Regions from separate parts of the Yersinia alsatica genome, predicted to be linked through region 2. Evidence: riboswitches for the same ligand, from Rfam matches in the RefSeq annotation. Region 2 holds a riboswitch; the other holds the start of a gene.

Region 1 (7,739 bases), 880 kb from region 2:
ATTCTAATGGGGCTGATTATGGCGCTGACCGATGACGGTAATGGTGTGCCGCGTGGGGCATTGGGCCCACTCTTGATTGGTATTCTGGTGGCGGTAATCGGTGCCTCTACCGGCCCATTAACCGGGTTTGCCATGAACCCAGCGCGTGACTTCGGTCCTAAAATATTTACCTTCTTTGCGGGCTGGGGAAAAATATCAATGACTGGCGGGCGTGATATTCCTTATTTCATCATTCCTATCGTGGCACCTATTATTGGTGCATGCTTGGGGGCAGCAGTTTATCGCGTCTTTATTGGTAAAAATCTGGCTTGCAATACCTGTAAGTTAGATGATGAAGAAACAGTGAAATAGTCCTGAAAATTAATGATGACTTCCTCATCTTGGGACTGCAAACAGGTATTAAGGTGAGGAAATTTCGTGATCTGTTCTGGTTAATGCACTGATTATAGTCCCCTGTTGATTATGACTCTGGTAAGGTTGATAGTTATTTCTCTCCAATTTACCGGAGATAGACCGCCACAGGGATATTAGGTTTTCATCTTGTTAATGGGAATTGAAATATAACAATGTAGTAACACATTTATCATTGCAGGGATGATTTATAGCAACAAACGAAACTTAATAACAATAAATTAAAATTAACTGAGAGGTTTTATCATGATTTCTGCCAGTTCTCTAAACTCAGAGCTCATAAATAAAATCGCGCAGGATTTTGCTCAAGCAACTGGGCTGGCAGTGGTGGTGGTGAATATTCACGGCGAAGAGATTTCTGACTTATTTAATTTCACTCCGTTTTGCCAATTGATGCGCCAGGATCCGGTTAACCACCTTCGTTGTCGAATGAGTGATCGTTGCGGTGGCCTTGAAGCTTCCAAATCTAATGAACCTTGTATCTATCGCTGCCATGCCGGGTTAACGGATTTTTCTATTCCACTGGTTATTGCCGGTCACTTGGTTGGTTTTGTTTTATGCGGTCAGGTGCGGTTGCATTCAGATGTTTATCTTATTGATATTCTTAGTATCGATAATAATTGGAAACAGAACCCGGCACTGTTAGATGAATTCCACAATGTGCCCATTATGGATTTCTCGCGAGTGATCGCTTCGGCGGATTTACTGAAGTTGATCGTTGAGAACTGCTTGAAAAAACACCTCAATTTTGTGGTGATTAATGACAATATGGGCAGTAAAGAGCCTGGCAGAATACGGCCGGTCCATCCCCATGACAGTAAAATGAAGAAAGCACTGCGCTATATCGATACGCATCTATCAGAAGAGTTGCGGCTTGAAGAGGTTGCCGCCAAGGTCTATCTCAGCCCTTACTACTTCAGCAAATTATTTAAAAAATATCAGGGCATAGGTTTTAATGCTTGGGTGAATCAACAGCGGATGGTCAATGCGAGAGAAATGTTGCAACACAGCGATTGGAGCATTGCCAGCATTGCCAAGAATCTGGGCTTTTCACAAACCAGTTATTTCTGCAAAGTATTCCGTCAGGCCTATAATGTGACGCCGCAGGTATTTCGTTCACTTTCTTCTGAACGTAATGAAATGGAATGACAGTTATTGATTTAATATCAATTTATCATGTTTTTAATTCATGTTTTCTTATTTAAAAATTAAACGGGTAATTATTTTTTAAAGTAATTAATGACAATTTTTTGTTATAGAATTAAATGAAAAAATTAGTCTAATAGACTGTTACTTCATGCTTTTTTTGAGTTGATGGCAATTTTTTGTTATAAGCGACCCAAAAAATAGCAATAAAAAAATGAAATTAACCATTTTTTATTTGTGGAAAAGAGTATATTAATCTTAATCAAATTTAATAAGTCAGTTGACGTTACAACTGTGTAAATAAAGAGATAAATTCTATCGCGAAGTAGAAATAAAATAACAGAATCTAACATAAAGTAGTTACTGAGTTGGTTATGCCAAAAGTCATTGGAGTTGCAGTTAACACCATGCAGCCTCAAGAACAAAGGCATGTTATGCGCTAAAGCATAACTGGGAAGGGGGTGACAATCCCCCGCAGCCCCCGCTGCTGTGATGCTGACGAACCCGCTAAAACCACTGATCCACCGGATTGGGAAGGTGCGGGAGAGGATGACGCTAAGCCAGAAGACCAGCCAAATCAGTAAAAGATTTTCAACTCCTTCGGTGGGAAGCGGGTTGTCATCAGATGCGCGCAGCGGTGACGCTGCACAATTGCACCTTTTTGACACTGCATATCCCGCTTGAAATGGCGGGATTTTTTATGCAACGGTCAGGCAAACAAGCATTTATCATCGCAGGAACCGGCAGCGGGTGCGGTAAAACCACCGTAACGTTGGGTATATTGCGGGCGCTGATAGCGCGTGGATTGTCAGTGCAACCGTTCAAAATAGGGCCGGATTATTTGGATACCGGCTGGCATACCGCAGTCAGTGGTGTGACGTCGCGTAACCTCGATGCTTTTATGCTGCCCCCCGCCACCCTCAATGGGCTGTATAACCAACATGTGCGCCATGCCGATGTGGCAGTGATCGAAGGCGTTATGGGGCTCTACGACGGTTACGGTACTGATCCCAATTATTGCAGCAGCGCCGCCATGGCTAAACAGCTTGGTTGCCCGGTAATCTTGCTGGTGGACGGCAAGGCGGTATCCACCTCAGTGGCCGCGACAGTCATGGGTTTTTGCCAATTTGACCCTCATCTACGCATTGCGGGAGTTATTGTTAACCGCGTCAATTCAGATAATCACTACCAGCTACTCCGTCATGCCATTGAGCACTATTGTGGCATTCCTGTTTTGGGCCGTTTACCGGTGATGGACGATGTGGCATTGCCCTCACGTCATTTAGGGCTGATCCCGGCGCAAGAGCGCGGCGGGCCCATCGCCAAACAGCCGGATAGTGCCCCACGTTGGCAGCAGCTGGCGCAGCAGGTTGAAGAGTTTATCGATCTGGACCGATTACTGACATTAACGTCGTGCACTGAACTCCCGCCAGGAACTCCGCCAGAGTTACCTCCTCAAGCCCTGGCTGATGGCCTGACACTGGCGCTGGCTGAAGATGAAGCCTTCAATTTCTATTACCCCGATAACCTTGATCTGCTGGAGCAGGCCGGGGTGCGCATTCAACGTTTTAGCCCCTTACATGACCGCCAGTTACCCGCTTGCCAGATGATTTATCTGGGGGGCGGCTATCCAGAAATTAACGCAGCAAAGTTGGCGGCCAATACCGCGATGCATCAAGCATTACAACAGGCCCACAGTCAGCAAATTCCACTGTATGGCGAATGTGGCGGTTTGATGTATCTGGGGGAGGGCCTAACCGATGAAGACGGGCAACGTCACCCAATGGTAGGGATTTTGGCCGGTGAAAGCCGAATGGGAAAACGCCTGACCCGCTTTGGTTACTGTCAGGCCGAGGCTCGCCGTGACACTTTATTAGCGGCGCAAGGTGAAGTTCTGCGCGGTCATGAGTTTCATTATTCCGATTTTACCAGCCCGCTGACACCGCTATTTGATAGCAGTAAGTGGCGCGATGGCGAGGTTATTCAGCGCTGGAGTAGCGGCTACCAAGTGCAACGGACCCAAGCCAGCTATCTGCATATTCATTTTGCCCAACGCCCCGGTCTATTAAATGGCTGGCTGAGCGCGGCCCGGAGCCTGTTATGACTCTTGCAGCATGGTTTGTGGCTTTTCTACTTGATAGCTGGCTCGGCGACCCGCCGCACTGGCCGCACCCGGTGCGCTGGATTGGCAACTTAATCACCGTGCTGCAACGGGCTATTCGTGCCGTTTGTCGCAGCGAACGGGCGCTGAAATGGGGTGGAGCGGTGCTGTGGTTGGTGGTGGTGGGAATAACCTGGCTGACCTGCTGGGGATTCTTATGGTTGATGAGCGAGATTAATCCTTGGCTCGGCTGGCTGGCGCAAGTGTGGATGATTTACACCTTGCTGGCCGGGCGCTGCTTGAGTGACGCGGCACTGGCGGTTTTTGCTGCACTACAGCAGGGTTCATTGGCGCAAAGTCGCGAAAAGCTGTCATGGATTGTTGGGCGTGATACTTCGCAATTGGAAAAGCCGCAAATTACCCGCGCCGTGGTGGAAACGGTGGCTGAAAACAGTGTCGATGGTGTGATTGCGCCGCTGTTCTTCCTAATGCTTGGCGGTGCGCCGCTGGCGATGGCCTACAAAGCGGTTAATACCCTGGACTCGATGGTGGGTTACAAAACCCCGAAATACCGCGCTATCGGCTATGTTTCGGCGCGCATGGACGATCTGGCTAATTGGCTTCCTGCCCGTCTGAGTTGGTTACTGCTGAGTGCCGCCGCTTGGCTGATTCAAGCCGATTATCGACAGGCGCTGCGCATTGGCTGGCGTGACCGTTACCAACATTCCAGCCCGAACTGTGGCTGGTCAGAAGCCACGGTTGCCGGTGCGCTGGGTGTGCGTCTTGGCGGCCCGAATGATTATTTTGGCGAACGAGTGGAAAAGCCCTGGATGGGTGAGGAACGACGCGAAGTGGCGCTCAGTGATATTCCGCGCAGCATTCATTTGATGATGATGGCGTCATTATTAGCCCTTTTACTGTTTGCCCTGATCCATCTGCTGCTGGTTGGCATTTAACTAGGATAACCCGATGAACTATATAAAGAATCCGCAAAAAATCGAGCAGAACAGTTTTGCCATCATTAGCAACATTATTGCCCATGAACGGCCCGATTATGTGTTTGTCAGTGAGATGCATGAAGCGGTGATCAAGCGGGTTATTCACACCACCGCCGATTTTGACTGGCTGGATATTCTGCATTTTTCACCGGAGGTATTGAGCCGTATTGCTAAGGCGATCAGCCGGGGTTGCACCTTGTACACCGACACCACCATGGCCATGTCCGGTATCAATAAAACACTGTTACAGCAGATGGGCTGTGAATGCCGCTGCTATATCAGTGATCCGCGAGTGGTGGACAGTGCGCCAAAGCTGGGCATTACCCGCTCGATGGCAGCGGTGGATATCGCGCTGGCGGAGCCGGGGGAGAAACTGTTTGTGTTCGGCAATGCGCCCACGGCGTTATTCCGTTTACTGGAGCGGCAAGCCGCGCCGGTTGCCGTCATTGGGGTGCCGGTCGGTTTTGTCGGGGCGGCGGAGTCCAAAGATGCGCTGGTAGAAAGCGATTTGCCCTGTATTGCAGCACTGGGCCGCAAAGGCGGCAGCAATGTGGCCGCTGCGATTATTAACGCCATCCTTTATCAATTAAGGGGGACGTTATGAGTGACAGTCTGCTCCATGCCGAGTCGGTGAGTGATGACGCCGCATTGCAAAACCAGCAATTAGACAGCATTTGGCATAACGGTAAGCAATACCGTAAAGGCTATACCACCGGCTCTTGTGCCACTGCGGCGGCTAAAGTCGCGGCGCTGATGGTATTGCGCCAGCAAGTGATTGACCAGATTTCGATTGTCACGCCCTCCGGTGTCACCTTGTGCCTGAATGTCGAACAACCGCTGATTGAGGGCCAACAAGCCACTGCGGCGATTCGCAAAGATGGCGGTGATGATATTGATGCCACCCACGGCATGTTAATTTTCGCCCGGGTAACTCTCACTGAGCAGACCGACATTAGCTTACATGGCGGCGAAGGGGTGGGAACCGTCACTCGCAAGGGTATTGGTTTACCGGTGGGCAGTTGCGCCATTAATCGTACGCCTCGCCAGACCATTGAAGCCGCAGTGCGCGAAGTCATCGGCCCGCTACGCGGGGCAGAGGTCGAGATTTTTGCGCCGGAAGGGGAAGAGCGGGCGAAAAAAACCTATAACGGGCGGCTGGGCATTCTGGGGGGAATCTCCATTATTGGCACCACCGGCATTGTCACGCCGATGTCGGAAGAGAGCTGGAAACGTTCTCTGGCGCTGGAGCTAGAGATGAAGCGCGCGGCCGGTGAAGACCGCGTCATTCTGGTGCCGGGTAATCATGGCGAGCGCTTTGTTCGTGACCATCTGGGCCTCGATAGCCAGCGGGTGGTGACCATGAGTAACTTCGTCGGTTATATGCTGCAAGAAACCGTGCGACTAGGGTTCCGCCACGTACTGCTGGTTGGGCACCCCGGCAAGCTAGTCAAAGTTGCTGCTGGCATCTTCCACACCCACAGCCACATTGCCGATGGGCGCATGGAAACCTTAGTGGCTCATCTGGCACTGATGGGCGCACCGCACGCACTATTACTGGCGGTAAATCAGTGCGATACCACCGAGGCGGCAATGGAACTGATTGCCGAACAGGGCTGGGAAGGGGTCTATTCTCGCATTGCAGAGCGCATCTGCGAACGTGTTGCCGAGATGATGCGCTTCTCCGTGAATCCCCCACAATGTGACGCTGTTCTATTCTCTTTTGATAATCAAGTACTGGGTAGCAGCCGCCCACTGGCAGAGATTGTGGAGGCGCTACGATGATTACTGTTGTAGGCATTGGCCCCGGTGATAGCGAATATCTCACACCCAATGCATTGCGGGCCATTGAACAGGCTGATGTGCTGGTGGGCGGTAAACGCCATCTGGCGACATTGGGTAGCAAAATCAAAGAGTCTCGCCTGCTGGATGCGGATCTGTTGGGGTTATTAGAGTGGCTGGATAGCAACAAAAATCGTGGCATTGTGGTGCTGGCCTCCGGTGACCCTCTGCTGTTTGGTATTGGTAAATTGCTGGCCGCGAACTTCAGTGCCGACGAGTTGCATATCGTCCCCGGCATCAGCGCGATTCAATATCTGTGCGCCAAAGTAGCGCTGGATATGAACGACCTTTTCCTCACCAGCAGCCATGGGCGCGAGCCCGATTTTGACTGGATTTTCCAGCACGACAAAGTGGCCATGGTCACTGACGGTATTATCGGCCCGCGCGCCATTGCCGATGCGCTACACCAGCGCGGCCTGTCTCGCACCTTAATTATTGGCGAAAACCTCTCGCAACCTAACGAACGAATTCACCGCCTGCCCGCCGAGCAGGTAGCGGCCCGCTATGACATGAATGTGGTGGTGATCCTCAATGAAAGATGATCTGTTCTTACGCGGGCAAAAAGTCCCGATGACCAAAGAAGCCGTGCGCGTATTGGCATTGGAACGGCTGGAGTTGCCAGGAGCCGGTCATCTGATTGATGTGGGCGCGGGCACGGGCAGTGTGGCGCTAGAGGCCGCATTGCGATTTCCTCATCTTAGGGTGACAGCCATTGAGCGCAACCCGGCAGCCCTAGAGCTGATTACTGAAAACCGCCAGCGGTTGGGATGCAACAACGTGGCGATTATCGCGGGCATCGCGCCACTGCCACTGACAGATAAAGCCGACGCCATTTTTATCGGCGGCAGCGGGGGGCATTTGACTGAACTTATCGACTGGGCGCTGATGACGCTAAACCCCGGTGGCCGCTTGGTACTGACCTTTATTTTGCTCAATAACCTGAATGAAGCACTAAGCCATTTAGAAACACTGACTCACGGGCCGACCTGTGCCATCAGCCAATTGGACTGCGTTCAATTGCAGCTCTCCTCCCTGACCCCTTTGGGCAGTGGACACTATTTTAAACCGAATAATCCTACTTATCTTATTTCCTGCCACAAGGAGGCGTGCAATGTCTGGGCATCCTAATACTGTTCCACCCGCCGGTACACCCGCATGGGATACACAAAAAGTCTGGTTTGTCGGGGCTGGGCCGGGTGATAAAGAGCTGATTACGCTCAAAGGCTACCGCTTGCTGCAACAGG
Region 2 (7,739 bases):
CTTATTCCTACGGTTGGGCCTTATTTATTGCCGCAAATCATTCCTATGCTGCATCAGACATTCCCAAAACTGGAAATGTACCTGCATGAAGCGCAGACCCAAAATCTTTTGGCTCAATTGGATAGTGGCAAGCTCGACTGCGCCATTCTGGCATTGGTCAAAGAGACTGAGGCTTTTATTGAAGTTCCGCTGTTTGACGAACCGATGCAACTGGCGATTTATAGCGACCATCCATGGGCTTCGCGTGAAAAAGTGCAAATGCACGAACTGGCAGGTGAGAAATTGCTGATGCTGGAAGATGGCCACTGTTTACGTGATCAAGCGATGGGCTTTTGCTTCCAGGCAGGTGCTGAGGAAGACACGCATTTCCGTGCCACCAGTTTAGAAACACTGCGCAACATGGTTGCCGCAGGTAGCGGTATCACGCTATTGCCTTCACTGGCCGTACCGAACGAAAGAAATCGTGACGGCGTTTGCTATCTGGAATGCTACAAGCCAGTACCTAAGCGCACCATTGCTTTGGTGTATCGCCCCGGTTCCCCATTGCGTGGCCGCTATGAGCAACTCGCCGAGGCGATACGTGAGCACATGCAACCACGCATGAGCGCAGAAGTGATAAACGAAAAGTCAGAACAGGCGGTTTAAACCATTGAGCGCCGCCACACGATAGGCTTCCGCCATGGTTGGATAGTTGAAGGTAGTATTAACGAAATATTCGATAGTATTGCCTTCACCTTTCTGTTCCATGATGGCTTGCCCAATGTGGATAATTTCAGCCGCACGTTCGCCAAAGCAATGAATGCCCAAGATTTGTTTGGTTTCCCGATGGAACAGGATTTTTAAACTACCGGTATCCATCCCAACGATTTGTGCGCGGGCGAGGTGCTTAAACTGGGCCCGACCCACTTCGTAAGGGACTTTCATCGCGGTCAGATCCTGTTCGGTTTTACCGACAGAACTGATTTCCGGAATGGTATAAATGCCGGTCGGGATATCTTCAATCAGATGAACTTGCGCTTCGCCTTTTATCATCGCTTGTGCGGCAATTCGCCCCTGATCATAGGCCGCAGAGGCCAAACTCGGGTAACCAATCACATCACCAACTGCATACACATGGGGCAGTGCTGTCTGATACATACTGTTGACCTTCAACAGGCCACGGCTATCTGCTTCCAGCCCAATATTTTCCAGCCCTAATTCACTGGTATTACCGGTGCGGCCATTGGCATACAACAAACAGTCTGCTTTGACTTTTTTGCCTGATTTCAGATGTACGATGACGCCGTCAACGGTTCCCTCAATCTGCTCAAACTCTTCGTTGTGGCGGATAACCACGCCGTTATTCCAGAAGTGATAAGAGAGGGCATCGGACATTTCCTGATCAAGGAAAGCCAGCAGCCTATCGCGGGTATTGATCAAATCCACTTTGACACTCAACCCACGGAAAATTGAGGCATATTCACAACCAATAACCCCAGCACCATAGATAATAACGTGCTGTGGTTCGTGGCTGAGTTGCAAAATGGTATCACTGTCGTAAATTCGTTCGTGATTAAAATCAACGTTTGCCGGGCGATAGGGGCGTGAGCCGGTGGCAATGACGATGTTATCAGCCTGCAATGTATCGCTGGTACCATCGGCATAACGCACATTGATAGTATGAGCATCAATGAAGCTGGCATCGCCGGAAAACATCTGGCAGTGATTGCGATCGTAAAAGCCTTGGCGCATGCGAGTCTGCTGATTAATAACGCGATCCGCATGGTTTAAGATATCAGCAAAAGAAGAGCTGATGGTTCTGGCATTGTCGCTATAGAGTGGGTTTTGATTGAACTCGATAATACGGCTAACGGCGTGGCGCAAAGCTTTGGATGGGATGGTGCCCCAATGGGTACATCCACCGCCCACATTATTGTACCGTTCAATGACGGCAACGCGGGCACCTTGCTTGACCAACCCCATAGCGGCACCTTCACCGCCAGGACCCGAGCCAATAACTATGGCATCAAAATGGAAGTGCTGTTGCATGTAGGAGAGACCTATTATTATACAAAATTACAACGGTACATTAACATCATCCCAAGTATAACCCAATAAACAATGGGTAAATCACCGTGATGTGTGCTGTAAAGCGGCAATTCCGTATTGGGATGATACGTTTGTATAACGGTTGTTACTATAAAGTTTGGTATATTGCTGACTATATGTCTTAGATTGAGAAATTGGATATCCCTTGGGTACGATTATGGGCGTCAGAGCACAACAAAAAGAGCGGACTCGTCGTTCCCTTATCGAAGCGGCGTTCAGCCAACTGAGTGCTGAGCGGAGTTTTGCCAGCCTGAGTTTGCGGGAAGTCTCCCGTGAAGCAGGTATTGCACCGACTTCTTTTTACCGGCATTTCCGTGATGTAGACGAGCTTGGCCTCACTATGGTTGATGAAAGCGGCCTGATGCTGCGCCAACTTATGCGCCAGGCACGTCAGCGGATTGCCAAGGGCGGCAGTGTTATCCGCACATCTGTATCTACATTTATGGAATTTATCGGCAATAATCCGAATGCCTTCCGCTTATTGCTGCGGGAGCGCTCCGGGACTTCTGCTGCATTCCGTGCCGCAGTGGCGCGCGAAATTCAGCATTTTATTGCTGAGCTGGCCGACTACCTAGAGCTGGAAAATCACATGCCACGTAGCTTCACCGAAGCTCAAGCTGAGGCCATGGTCACAATTGTCTTCAGTGCCGGTGCAGAAGTGCTGGACGTGGATATTGAACAGCGGCGACAGTTAGAAGAACGCTTGGTCTTACAACTGCGGATGATCTCCAAGGGTGCCTATTATTGGTATCGTCGCGAGCAGGAAAAGCTCGCAGTGTCCCGCGCTTAATAAGGTAAGGAAAATGATGGAACAATCCCGCCGTGAAACCGGCACCCTACTGTTGGCATTGATTACTGGTTTGGCAATAAATGGTTCATTTAATGCGATATTCAGCTCATTTGTGCCTTTTTCAGTCTTTCCGCTACTGACACTCATTTTGGCGGTCTATTGCTTGCACCAGCGCTATCTCAATTTTGCCATGCCACAAGGTCTGCCAGTGCTGGCTTCCGCATGTTTCTTACTCGGCATTTTATTGTATAGCGCGATTGTACGTGTTGAGCATCCGGTGATTGGTTCCAATTTCGTTCCCTCTATCCTGAGTGTGGTGCTGGTGTTCTGGATTTTATTCAAGCTGAAAACCCGCAAATCAGCACAGACAGAAATTGATACCGATACTGACTCAGATAGTGATAACCAGCAGCCGCAATAACTCATGGCCGTCAATTTTCGCGCCAGCAGATTGAGTGAGTTTGGCAATAAAATAAAAGGGCAACATGGTGTTGCCCTTTTATTTGCCTATAGTTTTTGCTGGCTGTTAGTCCCGCTTTTCCAGTAAAACCCCACACTCCATATGATGGGTATAAGGGAACTGATCAAATAGCGCTAACCGGCTGATTTTATGGGTGTGCTGCAGTTGTTCAAGATTGGCGCACAGTGTCTCTGGGTTACAAGAGATATAAAGGATGCGCGGGTAAGCTTGTACCAGTTTGACGGTTTCGTCATCCAGCCCACTGCGCGGCGGATCAACGAAAATGGTCTCACAGTTATAACTGCTCAAATCAATGCCTTTCAGGCGGTTAAACTCACGCACACCTTGCATTGCCTGAGTAAACTCTTCCGCGGACATCCGAATAATTTGCACATTATCGATATTGTTCGCGGCAATATTGTATTGCGCGGCCGCCACTGACGGCTTGGCAATTTCTGTTGCCAGCACACGGTCGAAATTGCGTGCTAATGCCAGTGAGAAATTACCATTGCCACAGTACAGCTCCAGCAAATCACCGCTGGCATGTTGGGTGACATCAATGGCCCATTCCAGCATATGAATATTCACCGCAGCATTAGGTTGGGTAAAACTATTCTCAACCTGACGATAAATCATCTCGCGACCGGCGACGGGCAACACTTCATCAATATAGTCGTGGTCCAGCATGATTTTAGTTTTTGATGCCCGGCCAATCAGTTGCAGATCAAAACCTTGCTCGCGCAGCTGATCACGTAGCTCCAGCGCTTTCTGCTGCCACTCTTCATCCAATTGGCGATGGTACAGCAAAGATGCAATCAGTTTGCCGCTCAAGGTAGATAAGTAATCAATCTGGAATAGCTTACGGCGCAAAATGGGCTCGGCCCTGATGGCGGTCATCAATGCGCTCATCAGACGATTAATTAACACACTGGCGACTGGGAATTGTTCAACCCGAATTCGCTGCTTAGTCTGTTGATCAAACATGATGTGGTACAGGTCGTCTTCATCATGCCAAACACGAAACTCGGCTCTCATGCGGTAATGTTCAGCTGGAGAGCGGAATATTTCGGGGGCGGGGGCCTGAAACGGCGACATCATCGCCTGAAGACGGGCCGATTTTTCCGCCAGTTGGTGGTCATAGCCGTCAGTCGGCAGGATGTCGGGAGTCATGTTTCTTCTCGTCTGGACATTATAAAAGAGGTTTATTCCTGCGGATTGTAGGGAAAGTGGAAGTGATGTCCAGTTTTGTCGTGTTTATCCCCTTCCTGCACCATGAAATTTATTGGCGATATCCCTCGTTACAAGAGTAGAAGTCTAGACATCCATTTTACTTGATCGTAGCATTGCGGTCCGGCCTCATGCTGTTACTTAAACACCTAAGAGTTAAAAGGGAATCCGGTGTAAATCCGGAGCTGACGCGCAGCGGTAAGGGGAAGTCACGGCGATAGGTTTCATCCAGACACTGTCCATAAGGACGGGAAGTCATCGCCCGCTCTGTTTCATGTTATTTATTCATCTCAGTATTATTTACTGCGGTAATTAAAGTTGATATCAGAGATCCCAAGCCCGAAGACCTGCCGGTATACGTCGCAATATTCGTGGTCGTCGCGTACTACCGGCCATGGCACTGCGGCATCCGCTATTTGAGTTTGGATGCTTTTCTAATGACAATTAAAAAATATACGCTGCTCACAGCCCTTTCTGTGACGGCATTTTCTGGATGGGCGCAGGATAACACCACCACAGGTAATAAAGATGAAATGGTTGTTACCGCCAGCCGTTTCAAACAACCGGTTTCCACGGTATTGGCGCCAACCGATGTCGTCACCCGTGATGATATCGACCGCTGGCAGGCAAAAAGCCTCAATGAAGTTATGCGCCGGTTGCCTGGCGTGGATATCGCCCAAACCGGGGGATTAGGTCAGGGTTCTTCTATGTACATCCGTGGTACTGAAGCTCGGCATGTACTGGTATTGATTGATGGCATTCCTCTGGCCCGCACCGGTATCGTCAACAGCGTCGACTTCAATCAGATTCCTATCTCTTTAGTGCAGCGAGTTGAATATATTCGTGGGCCGCGTTCTGCCGTCTATGGTTCTGGGGCGATTGGTGGCGTTATTAACGTGATTACCCAAACTGACCAAGAAGGTGCACAGATTAATGCTGGCGTCGGTTCTAAAGGCTACCAGCAATATGATGGCAGTGTTCGCCAACGTTTTGGTGATACTTTGGCGACGCTGGCGGGTGGGTATCAAACCACTAACGGCTATAACATCAAACCTAACTCGCCAAACCCTATTGATAGTGATCGGGATGGTTTTCGTAATAAAAATTTCTGGGCCGGTCTGGAACATCAGTTCAACCAAGAGATATCCGGCTTTGTTAGAGGATATGGCTACACCAATAACACGGATTATGATGTGGGCAGCCTCTCTTCTCCGGCCTACAGCGGCGATGAAGAGCGACTTTATAATCATACTTATGATGCCGGGCTACGTTATGTGTCGGGAGCCTACTCTTCCCAATTAATCGGTAGCTATCAGAAATATAAAGACTATAACTTCAGTAGCCAGTATGGCCGCTATGGAGTTGCTACCACGCTGGACAATATGGATCAGCGCAATGTGCAATGGGGCAACACCTACAGTTTTGAAAGTGCGACGCTGAGCGCAGGGGTGGATTGGCAACAACAGCGCCTAACCTCATCTAGCCAGACTATCTCCGACACCTATAAGCGGGATAACACCGGTTTATATCTGAGCGGCCAGCAAAAGCTCGGCAATGTGACATTAGAAGCTTCTGGCCGTGAAGATAAAGATGAGCAATTTGGCTGGCACGAAACGTGGCAAACAGCCGCGGGCTGGGAGTTTGTTCCTGACTACCGTGTGACATTATCTTACGGCACCGGCTTCCTGGCTCCTTCATTGGGTCAGCAATATGGTTCGCAGCGCTTCGATATTATGTCAAACAGTGATTTGAAACCGGAAGAGTCGCGCCAATGGGAAGCCGGTCTGGAAGGGCTGACAGGGCCAGTTGACTGGCGTTTGTCTGCTTACCACAACAAAATTGAAAATCTGATTGATTACACTTCTGACCCAGTGACGTATAAAGGGCAATATTACAATGTGAATTCTGCCACTATAAAAGGTGTTGAATTGACCGGAAACTTTGATACCGGGATGTTTAACCACCAGATCACGTTGCAATACATTGACCCACGTAATGACCTAAATAATGAAGTGTTAGCTCGCCGCTCTAAACAGCAGGCCAAGTATCAGTTGGATTGGACAATGTTCAATGTTGATATGGACGTTTCTTACCAGTATTACAGCAAACGCTACGACAATAGCACCTCGATGTATAACTCGACTCAGCGTGAATTATCGAGTTACAGCACAGTCGACGTCTCCGCTGCTTATCCGGTTACTTCTCATCTAACAGTTCGTGGTAGAATTGCTAACCTGTTCGATAAAGAATACGAAACGGCTTATGGCTATAAAACCGCTGGACGAGAGTATTACCTCACAGGAAGTTATAACTTCTAAGGCTGATTCTTCTCCTCGCCCGACAGCGCTGATTTTTGATTCAGGTGTTGGCGGGCTATCTGTTTATCAAGAGATTCGGCAGCTGTTGCCGGATCTCCACTATATATATGCTTTCGACAACGTCGCTTTCCCTTATGGGGAGAAGTCAGGCGAGTTTATTGTTGAGCGCGTTCTGGAAATTGTCACGGCAGTGCAGCAGCGCCATCCATTAGCAATAGTGGTTATCGCCTGTAACACCGCCAGCACCGTCTCCCTTCCTGCATTGCGTGAACGTTTTGCGTTCCCGGTCGTTGGTGTTGTTCCCGCTATCAAACCTGCAGTGCGGCTAACCCGTAATGGTGTTGTTGGCCTACTGGCCACACGCGGTACGGTTCATGCTTCTTATACCCTGGATTTGATTAAACGCTTTGCCACTGATTGCAAAATTGAGTTACTGGGTTCCTCCGAGCTGGTGGAGCTAGCAGAAAGTAAGTTGCATGGTGGCGTGGTTGCGGCGGAAGCATTAAAGAAAATCCTTCATCCGTGGCTAATGATGCGTGAACCGCCAGATACCATTGTCTTGGGCTGCACGCATTTCCCTCTATTAGCTGAAGAGTTGGCGCAAGTGTTGCCGGAAGGGACGCGCATGGTCGATTCCGGGGCTGCAATTGCGCGTCGGACGGCTTGGCTTATCTCTTCGCAGGAAAATATCATTTCTTCTACGGATGAGAACATTGCATATTGCATGGCTCTGAACGCAGACACTGATGCTTTATTGCCCGTTTTGCAGGGTTATGGCTTCCCAACACTGGAAAAACTGTCAATTTAGCAGCGTTTTGACTAAAGATTCAGCGGTTGAAAAGTTTTTTCAAATTAG

What was found. A riboswitch is a leader RNA that binds a small molecule or an ion and turns the genes downstream of it on or off. The one in region 2 is predicted to bind cobalamin.
Positions count from the first base shown of each region.
Region 1: another riboswitch for cobalamin. It lies ahead of N0H69_RS17065 (cobyrinic acid a,c-diamide synthase CobB); the one in region 2 lies ahead of btuB (TonB-dependent vitamin B12 receptor BtuB).

Region 1 is NZ_CP104006.1:3,816,434-3,824,172, reverse strand. Features, by position in the region: gene pduF (propanediol diffusion facilitator PduF) at 1-351, shown strand, start outside; gene pocR (transcriptional regulator PocR) at 658-1,560, shown strand; cobalamin riboswitch at 1,975-2,148, shown strand; gene N0H69_RS17065 (cobyrinic acid a,c-diamide synthase CobB) at 2,258-3,661, shown strand; gene cbiB (adenosylcobinamide-phosphate synthase CbiB) at 3,658-4,614, shown strand; gene N0H69_RS17055 (cobalt-precorrin-8 methylmutase) at 4,628-5,260, shown strand; gene cbiD (cobalt-precorrin-5B (C(1))-methyltransferase CbiD) at 5,257-6,438, shown strand; gene N0H69_RS17045 (cobalt-precorrin-7 (C(5))-methyltransferase) at 6,435-7,037, shown strand; gene N0H69_RS17040 (decarboxylating cobalt-precorrin-6B (C(15))-methyltransferase) at 7,027-7,623, shown strand; gene N0H69_RS17035 (cobalt-precorrin-4 methyltransferase) at 7,607-7,739, shown strand, end outside.
Region 2 is NZ_CP104006.1:4,698,188-4,705,926, reverse strand. Features, by position in the region: gene oxyR (DNA-binding transcriptional regulator OxyR) at 1-645, shown strand, start outside; gene sthA (Si-specific NAD(P)(+) transhydrogenase) at 628-2,028, opposite strand; gene fabR (HTH-type transcriptional repressor FabR) at 2,246-2,878, shown strand; gene N0H69_RS21265 (YijD family membrane protein) at 2,892-3,299, shown strand; gene trmA (tRNA (uridine(54)-C5)-methyltransferase TrmA) at 3,405-4,508, opposite strand; cobalamin riboswitch at 4,673-4,934, shown strand; gene btuB (TonB-dependent vitamin B12 receptor BtuB) at 5,003-6,883, shown strand; gene murI (glutamate racemase) at 6,828-7,691, shown strand.